3 regions of the Dehalobacter sp. CP genome follow, and region 1 is predicted to be linked to each of the others. Evidence: riboswitches for the same ligand, from Rfam matches in the RefSeq annotation. Region 1 holds a riboswitch; each other region holds the start of a gene.
The links. A riboswitch is a leader RNA that binds a small molecule or an ion and turns the genes downstream of it on or off. The one in region 1 is predicted to bind cyclic di-GMP.

Region 1 (3,284 bases):
ATATATTATATTAAAGTCGAGGTCTTTGGAGAATTTATCAAGAACTGCGCGGTTCGTAGCATAGCGGTCGTTGCCTGCCAGTCTGAGGGGAGAAGGGGCTTGATCCTCAATATTTTTGCCGACGACTCCCGTGCCGCCGATAATATAGGTGCGAGTTATTTTATAATTACTCAAGTGCATTTTTACCACCTCAGGCAAGTTATCCGCTGGCGTAAGCAGGATGGAGTACCCTTTAGCGGCGGCCACTGCGGAGATAGACAGTGCATCCGCGAAGTTTACTCCGCTAACTAGTGCGACCTCTTTGGTGCCAAGTCTCTTCGCAATTTCGACAGAAGTCACATATCTGTCCGAACCATAGATCCGGTCAGTGGTTTTTATACCAATTGTTTTCAGGGTTTGCTCTACATCGGCGGAGATTGCCTCGTATCCGCCTACGAGGATCGCCTTGGTTGCTCCTAATCGTTGTATTTCGTTTTGGGTATATCTATTGATAGTATTTTTTTCTGTGAATAGGATGGGGGCATCGTATTTTTTGGCTAAAGGACCTGTACAGAGTGCATCAGCCAACGCGTCTCCTTCGACTAGAACCACATAATCGGATTTTTTCCATCCTTCCTGCGAGATGGCCACAGCTGTTTGGTAGCGATCCGTACCCGCTAGCCGATTTTCATCAGCCCTAGCAATGTTCGGACTAGGCAGAATGATTAGCATCAGAACAAAAAAGCCTATTATAAGAAATGTAGAAAGTACTTTTTTCCTTAGATGTAGATATTCTAGATATTTCACTGCCAAATCTCCTTCATATAATATAGAATTATCGCTATACAAGTTATTATTTCCCATTCTAATCCTTATCACTTTCTAATTCTCTGTGTGTGACAATATTCCTCCAAATAATATGATAGAAAAAGTCATAAAATGTACAAATGTAATTAATCTACTAGGTACTTATTGAAAAAAACGATGGGATAAATAAAACATAAAGTACATAACAGGGGCACCCGAGAGGCACCCGAGGGGACAGGTTCATGATTGATATCATCCTCACAAGTTGATCTAGATTTGACAAACATTATAAGAAAAGAGAGGGGACGTAACCGAAACATGAAGTTACGCCCCCATGGGTATCAAGTTTACCATAGTTTAGACCCTGGGATCACAGTGGTAGGATGCCTAGCTCACATGAAGAGAAAATTTACGGATGCGATTAAGGCCTTAAGCCCGGAGGAGCAAAAGAAGACCGTTTACTTCAAGGGACAGGAGTACTGCGATTACCTGTTCCACATTGAAAAGAAATACAATGATGCTGACCCTGGAGAGCGTCGGATAAATGGCTGTTTCATGATAATCTTGTTATGAAAGAGTAACAGAAAAATGAGACAAATAACGCTGAAATCCACTTTAATCCTCCTTAGAGTTTTTTGAGTAAACTTGAGAAACTCTAATTTAGAGGATTTTCTCACGGATCTAAGAGAGTTTTCATACACATTCTTATTAGACGCTTACAATGATTTTAATATGATTCGGGCCTGCTGGTTTACAGTGAGCTCTTTTTTACGCCACTAGAGTTTACGCTTACTTTTTAATTATTTAACATGCGAATATTTTATATAATTTCAACATAAAGTAAATTTAAAATTAATTTTTATGGGACAAAAGTCTCATTTTTTATACCCCAATGGTCTGGAATAAGTCCGAAAACCTTGATTTTCAAAGTATTCTGGAATATAATGGCCTCAGCCAAAACGATAATGGCAAATCCGTCGAAAGACGGAGACGCAAAGCCACGGGTCTAACACCGAAAGGTTATGACAGCCGGGTTACCGAAAGGGGTAGATAGAATGATCCATAAGAAGATTCTCGTTTCAATTCTTTGTGTCCTGTTAATCATTGCGGTCGCGCCAACCTGTGTATTTGCTGAAACAACCACGGATGGAACCACAGTAACCGAGGATGTTTCAACGAGTACTCCTGATACGACCACAGATCCCGCTACAGATTCAACAACGACTGACCCAACGACAGACACAACAACAGATGCAGTAACAACCGATTCCACAACAATGGATTCGACCGGCCAGGCCTCAGCTGAAGATGAAGCCGGTGTAACGCCGGACAGCTGGCTCTATTCAATCGAACAGATGATTGAAAGTGTTCAGGTTGCTGTAACTTTCTCTGATGAAGGAAAAGCGGAACTGCTCGTTGAGTTTGCCAATGAACGGCTCGCCGAAGCGGAAATCATGTCCGAACAAAACCAGTTGGATTTGATGGAACAGGCTCTGAAAGTGTACTCGGATACGATAAAGAAAGCCAACTTCCAGGTACAGCAGATGATCGAAGACAACGAAGCAGCTGAAGGTACGGATACGACGGCTACAGATTCTGCTGCGGATGATGGGGCCGTCACGACTTCCACAGATGAAACAGTCGCAGAGGACACGGCAGCAACTGACACAGAAGAGAATACGGTGATCAGCAATCTGCTTGCCAGCATTGAGCTTGTTCAAAGCGATGCAGATAAAGTCGTCTTAAAAATCAGCGGCAATCTGACAGAAGATCAGGCTGAGATCATGCAGAATATCATTAAAGCCGAAGTTCAAAACACCATTGCGATCAAAGCTTATGTGGCTGCCAAAAAAGCCTATGGGGATGCAGTGCAGCAATTTGCAGCGGCCAAAGCAGAGTTGGGTGAAGCCCGTGCTTCAGGTGACGAGGCTGCCGTTGCCGCTGCCCTGGAAAAAGTCGAACAGGCTGAACAGTACAAAAACGACATGCAGGAGCTCAGGAAAGATATTCAGAAAATCAAAGTAGAGACGAACAAAGAAACGAAGGAAGTCTTGAAAGAGCAAACCCAAAACATAAAAGAATATAAGAAGGCCAATAAGGGCCAAGCCGTGAGCGACCAGGAAGATAGCCTGGAAGCAGGGGACGAACAGGATGCAACGGCTGTAGATAATCAGGATGTAACGGATACTGGCGATCAGACTGCCACAGTCGATGGCCAGTCTACTTCGGATGAAACAACAGTGGATGGCACAAGTGATGAAAGTGGTGGAACCGTCGATGCTCAAAGTATTCAGAACACAGTCACGAATACCCCTCCAAATAACGGACATAACGGTAAAGGGCAAGGAAAAAGATAGGACTTTATATTTTCAATAACTGAGAATCATTCAAATTGCATAAAATGCAATGCCTCCCAAAAAGAAAAACAGACAGCTATCAGGCAGATAAAGTGCCAGGGCTGTCTGTTTTTGTGGTCTTCATCTGTTTAGGCCGGTACT
Region 2 (3,284 bases), 970 kb from region 1:
CATGAATATAAGCAAGGAAATAAGAGCCTGTTTATTAATACGATAGGAACTGAAAATAGTTTTCACAGAAAATAAATATTGGAAGAAGGAATTAGCCACATCACCAAGAAATAAACAAAAGAATAGATGAGCTAATCCAATTCAGACTAAAAGATTTGATCATAGTTCAATTAACAGCCAGGGAAGAAGCCGAGCATCAAAATGTCTGTCTTGTTGTTTTGATCCATGGGAAGCGATGTAGGCAGTTGAATAATTTAATAAAGGGGGTCATTTTTTTGACGACAATGAGCTCAGTCACTGATTTTCTAGACCAGCGTACTTTAGCTGTGGTCGGGGTATCCAGATCCGAAAAGAAGTTCTCGCGTAGGCTGTATAGAACGTTAAAGAAGAAGAGGGTATAATGTTTTTGCCGTAAATCCCAATATGGACAGTATTGACGGCGAGATCTGCTATGAGAACCTTCAGTCTTTGCCGCAGAAAGCCGACGGCGTAGTGATCGTCGTCCCTCCGGACAAAACCAATAAGGTCGTTAGGGACGCGGTAGAAGCTGGAGTCAAACATATCTGGATTCAGCAGGGGGCTGAATCCAAAGAGGCTATAGACTTTTGTACGGAAAATCATATAAACGTCATCCATGACCAATGCGTCCTAATGTTTGCAGAACCATCGTTTCCTCATTCGTTCCACCGGTCCATACTGAAGGTGTTTGGAAAACTTCCAAAATAATAGGTCAGCCGGCTCAAAAAACATTTGAGCCGGCGTTTTTTTCAAAAGATGGATCGGCTTCACTCGACAATGGATACAATAAAGGTTGTAAGATCTTCGACAAGGTTATATTCCTTAGTCTGGACATGGGCTAGCCCTTTGTCGGTGATTAATACCCTGATAATTGGGCGCATCGGCAAACTTTTATTCTGGTCAACTACAATCCCAACCTCACCTGTATTAAGTTTAACTGTACAGCCGGTCGGATAGGCCGCAATATGTTTTAAAAACGTTACAACCAATTGCTGAGAGAATAGCTTGTTTGCACATCCCATTACAATTTCACAGGCTTCATGCGGGACGATCCGGGAGTGGCCCGGGCCATCATTGACCAGATTATCATAGAAGTCGGCCACCCCTACGATTTGAGCCAGGACATGAAGGCGCCTGCCGGATAGCTTACGGGGATAGCCGTTTCCGTTCAACCATTCATGATGCTGCAAAGCAATATGCGCACTCAATAAGTTTAATTCCGGTTTATTCCGGAGTATTTCATATCCGTGAATGGTATGCGTTTGATATAGGTCATTTTCCTTCGGAGTAAAGGCCTCACGTTTGGCGACAAGCTCTTTCGGCAGCTTGACAGTCCCGATATCGTGAAGCAAAGCCCCTACTGCCAGTGCCTCCAGGGTATCTTTATCCAGCCCCAAAGCTTTGCCCAAAATGGTCGCGAGGACGCAGACGCTGACTGAATGCGCATAAACTTGATTGTCATAGCTCCGCATATCTGTCAGGCTCAGAAATATCTTCTCTTGAAATAGGACGTCTCCGATGATGTTGTTTACCGTCTTTTTTACCTGAAAACCATTGAGGTCTTTACCGATTCGTACCGCTTCCGCTGAATGCTCAATGGAGTTCATTGCCTCCCGCCTGTTTTCCTCGGAAATAACATCCTCAATAACGATATCCTTGGTTTCGTCATCGTCCACATAGACAATACTAATGCCCAGTTCTTTTAACCGGTCGATATATGGCTGGGTCAGCGTGACTCCTTTTCCAAGCAATGAACGGCCGTTATGCGAGAAGATGGTTCTTCCCAATACGTCTCCCTTTTGAAGCCGGTTTACACTTACCTGACGCAATTGTAATCTTCCTTTCCAATAAATCAGTGCTGGCTGAAGCAACAAAAAAATCACCAGCAGATTGCATGGCGACATTCAAAACAAACCTGAGCGGATTCGGTGGCCTGGCAGTCATCAGAATTATTCTGGAAGACCCATAGCTTTGCGTCCCTGGCTTTCACCAAGTTTGCCATTGTCGTTGCTCCTGTATCCCTATTCGATTGATATTTCGGTCATAGAACCATTGTAACACATCGCTTTCAAGTTCTACAGGGGTTATTTGGAAAATTATTCTTTATTCTGGTGCCAAATGATAAATGGTTCTTGATTTAGCAGAGGAATCTGCTAAAATTCGTATAACTCATTAATGATGTTTATACGTGTACGGATAACATTATGAAGATAGTTAAAGGAGAAACTAAAAATGGGAGCGGATAAAGTGGTTCATGAATCAGTTGATGGGTATATTTTGCAGTTTCCTGATGAGATACAGGAAATATTAAGAGCAATTAGAAATGTGATAAGAGAAGCAGCACCGGACGCAGTGGAAAAGATCAGCTATCAGATGCCTACGTTTGTATTGAACGGTAATCTCGTTCATTTCGCAGCATTCAAGAACCACATTGGATTTTATCCGACACCAAGCGGGATCGAAGCCTTTAAACAGGAACTGGCCGGTTATAAGGGAGCCAAAGGATCGGTACAATTTCCGTTAAATAAGCCTATTCCGTATGCGTTAATAAGCAAGATCGTGAAGTACAGAGTCGCGGAGAACGCGCATATCCCAAGAAGAATTCCGTGCTGCGATGTTTAGATACGGCCCTTAATCTTCGGGGGATGCTAAAAAATGATTATTACCAGGAGATGCATGCGATGGTCAAATCAATGGTAAGTAAAGAATACAGGCGGAAATGCGCCGACTTTTCATTATGCGGACTAAATTGCTGTCTCTGTCCGCGCTTTCATACGGATGGTTCTTCAAAGTGCCCTGGCTGCGGGGGTCCGGACTTTTTTTTGAAGCATCCTTCCTGTGCCGTTATTACCTGTAATAAAAAGCATCAAAATGTTGAATACTGTTTTGAATGCAGTGTCTATCCATGTGAGAGGTATCAGGCTCCAAGCGAGGCCGATTCTTTTATATCCTATCAAAATGTATTGCAGAATCAAGCCGAGGCTAAAATGGACCTTCAAAATTATCTTGAAGAACTGACGGAAAAACACAAAATTTTAGGCGAACTAATCGCGAATTACAACGACGGCAAATCAAAGGGATTTTATTGTCTGGCGGTGAACCTGCTGCCGCTTTCCGTCCTGAATAATATAATGGATGAGATCTGTCATATGGATCAGATCAACTGCAACGGCAGTGCTGAAGAAGCCGTCCGCTTGCTAAAAGCGGAAGCCGATCGTCTGAATATTCAACTGGTTCTTAGAAAGGCTAAAAAGGATTAGACAGAC
Region 3 (3,284 bases), 700 kb from region 1:
CGTGTCCACGCCTCCGTTGTATCTAATCTCGAGGGGGGCGGCAGCTGGCCTGGTGGAATCTGCTGTCCATCTCATATAGAGCTGATAGTTTCCTGACTCGATTATTGTCGGAACCCACATGGCCCATTTACCTTGATCGGCTCCGGCGGTACCGTCATTAAGAATATTGCTGCCGTAATAGCCGACGGATTGTGTAGTGATGGTCCAAGTGGAATTGCTTATAAAGCTGCTGTCGGTATTGTCCACAATAATAGGAGCTGTAGTCGATGAAGGAATGGTTTGTATGAGTTCAGCAGTTGATGGTGTTAATTCACTCATTGAGGGATTGTTGATTACGGGAATTAGGGGGATGTCCTGATAGGCAGAACTAGCTACCTTAAGAATATTGCCTGTAGAAGCGGCCACAGTTGCGGAATCGCAGCCCAGACCGAAGTAAAAGTCACCATTCATTTCTTCAAAGGATCTGGCAAAGGTATCTGTATTAAAACGGAATACTTCGTTCCAAGTCTGAAGATCGGTGGTTTGGTAGACGACACTCGTGTAATTGCCGGCAGAATTTTTCACATTGGTTAACACATACAGACTGTTGCCTCTGATGAGCAGATCTGCAGGGACAGCCGAAGTCTCAGGGAATATCACCTTTGTGGATTCATTAATGCTTTTGGCAATATACATAGAATCGGGAAGCCAGTGAGAGGTGGTGATCCGGTTATTTAGATATACAAGTTTATTTTGGAAGGTTGTAGGTTTTTTCATATAGTAGACGTAGGACGAAGTGAGGCCATTGGCGAAATTGGTTGAATAGATCTGTCTGGCGGAGCTGCTGTCAGTGATTCCAAGCATTGAGACATACTTGGTGTATGATGTCGTGATCGAAGTTGGCTTCATGTACATCATCTTTCCTGAAGCATACAGTGTTTGATTCAACTCAAAGAGGGAAGTGGCCCAGGAACCATAAAATGTAAAGCCAAGAGGAACCCGGCTGGTCCAAGTTTTCCCCATATCATTGGAGACAAGAACTTCGCCCCAACCTGTTTTACTGGTTCCGCAGGCTGCATAAAGCTGACCGTTATAGAGTGCCATGTCGAAAACATGAAGTGCATTCGGAATGGTTGCGTTTTTGAGCCATTGGTCATTATCTTCAAGGGTATAGAAATTGCCATTGTTCCAATCTCCCCGTGAATCGGTGCCAGGGATGTAAAGTTTGCCGTCCATTACTTTATATTGGGCGATTTCCTCTTCATCAACGGTATATTGCGTGATGAATTTTTGGGCGGATGGCTCATAGTAGATGACCGGGATCGGACCGGCGTTCGTATTAAAATCACCATGGGCGAGATAAATACGGTTGTTATAGACTTGCATGTCCCAGACATTCTTGGCAAAAGTAGCTTTGTTGAACGGGTTTCCCAGTAATTCGACCTGGGAGGTTACATCTTTCACTGTAGTCGCAGCAGAAACCATTTTATCGGTATGAACAGCGAAGCACGTGTTCACAATAAGTGTGAAGCTGAAGATTCCGGCGGCGATTCTTGTGATACTTTTCTTAATCATTGGTCCCTTCCTTTCCAAACTAGATAAAAATACAAAAAGCAACTGGTTCCCCAGTTGCCGACAGCTTAGTTTTTTATATTCATTCTAGCTGAAAAAAACAGATGACTATATAAAAACTAATTTGGCAACTGGCTGTCATAGGGAATCCCCCTTAGACCCTTTAGCTTTGCGCCACAGCCTTTCGACTGCTTTGCCTTGAGCAAATGTTCCTGTAGATCAATCCTTCCATTTTCCATTTTATTCCCAGTTGGAACAAAACGCAATATTTTACTTTACTTTTGTTTAAAATTTATGTATTTTTTGTAATAAAGTTACTATATCAAGCCGAATGACAAAATTCAATAGGATAAACGGACTAGGGTGTTGGGATTTTTGTCCCATTTTTAAAAAAAAGAAAATATTTTAGCGAATATTGCATAAAAAGAATTATCGAGTAGAAATTTTAACGGAACTATGGCACTATAAAGTATGCTTCCAAAAATATCAGGAGAAAAGAATGATTATTCAAGATGAAATTAAAAAAGGAATAGTTTTTGTTCGTTGGATAAAACCGGATGTGCTCCCCTTTCTTCCCAGGCTCATCGTCATTCTGCTGATTACTTCGACAGGGGCACTTTTTGGTGTTGCAAACGCCATACTCTCCAAGCATATGATTGACTACGCGATTGCAGGAGAACTGGCTTATGCCGGTATGGCCGGTGCTGCTTTAGGCGGTGCGATACTTCTTAATATCATGTTATCGATTGCCGGGTCACTGCTTTCTGTACGCGTCAGCGAAGGCTTTTCCAACGCCCTGAGGCAGCGTTTTTTCAAAAGGATGATGGTGACAGAATGGCTGCCGCTTTCGAACTATCATAGCGGGGATCTGATGACACGGTTGACAAGTGATGTCAATAACATCTCCAGTTGTATTATTAGTGTGATCCCGGGTATCGTGGCATTAGGCGTGCAGTTAGTCGGTTCTTTTGTAACCTTGCTTTATTATGAGCCGCGATTGGCAGTAATTGCGTTCATACTGGGACCTTCAACCGTGTTGTTCAGCCGGATCTGGGGCCGAAAGATGAAGAACTTGAATCATAAAGTACAGGAATCGGAGAGTATCTACCGCTCGTTCATTCAGGAAGCCATCCAAAATTTCATCATTACGAAAGCGTTTCGGTTGGAAAACAGGAATACAGATACCTTGCAGGGATTGCATCAGAACCGTATGAAGTGGGTGATTCAGAGAAACAAGACGACCTTATCTGCCAATACGATAATTTCGCTGGGATATTGGGCAGGTTACCTGGTTGCGTTTGGCTGGGGGATCGTCCGTTTGTCTCAAAAGGCAATCTCCTATGGAACATTGACTGCTTTTCTGACATTGGTTCAGCAGGTCCAAGGGCCTTTTGTCAGCTTGGCCAGGGCCTTTCCACAAATCATCGCGATGCTGGCGTCAACGGAGCGACTGCAGGAACTGGAAAAGATCCAAATGGAGAGGCGGGAAGGGCAGGTCCCGCAAGAGAAAAATGTCGGTATTCGTTTCCGGCAGGTCAGCTTCTATTATTTAGAGGAGAAAGAAAAGCCGGTCCTGGATAAGATTTCGGTGGATATAGCACCCGGTGAACTGGTAGCATTGGTAGGGTCTTCCGGGGTTGGAAAAACGACGTTGATCAGGCTTTTGCTGGCTTTGGTTAGACCTTCGGATGGCGAAGTCTATTTTACAGATGCGGCCGGTCAAAAATATGAAG

Region 2: another riboswitch for cyclic di-GMP. It lies ahead of AAH944_RS03060 (HD-GYP domain-containing protein); the one in region 1 lies ahead of AAH944_RS12785 (DUF5667 domain-containing protein).
Region 3: another riboswitch for cyclic di-GMP. It lies ahead of AAH944_RS09250 (hypothetical protein); the one in region 1 lies ahead of AAH944_RS12785 (DUF5667 domain-containing protein).

What each region holds. Positions count from the first base shown of each region.
Region 1 covers NZ_CP157399.1:2,565,661-2,568,944, reverse strand. The annotation lists gene AAH944_RS12795 (cell wall-binding repeat-containing protein) at 1-786, opposite strand, end outside; gene AAH944_RS12790 (IS66 family transposase) at 1,105-1,359, shown strand; cyclic di-GMP riboswitch class I at 1,744-1,828, shown strand; gene AAH944_RS12785 (DUF5667 domain-containing protein) at 1,842-3,143, shown strand.
Region 2 covers NZ_CP157399.1:595,255-598,538, forward strand. The annotation lists partial or broken gene AAH944_RS03055 (CoA-binding protein) at 400-726, shown strand; gene AAH944_RS03060 (HD-GYP domain-containing protein) at 786-1,847, opposite strand; cyclic di-GMP riboswitch class I at 1,943-2,028, opposite strand; gene AAH944_RS03065 (iron chaperone) at 2,251-2,640, shown strand; gene AAH944_RS03070 (DUF3795 domain-containing protein) at 2,700-3,278, shown strand.
Region 3 covers NZ_CP157399.1:1,865,968-1,869,251, reverse strand. The annotation lists gene AAH944_RS09250 (hypothetical protein) at 1-1,554, opposite strand, end outside; cyclic di-GMP riboswitch class I at 1,675-1,759, opposite strand; gene AAH944_RS09245 (ABC transporter ATP-binding protein) at 2,051-3,284, shown strand, end outside.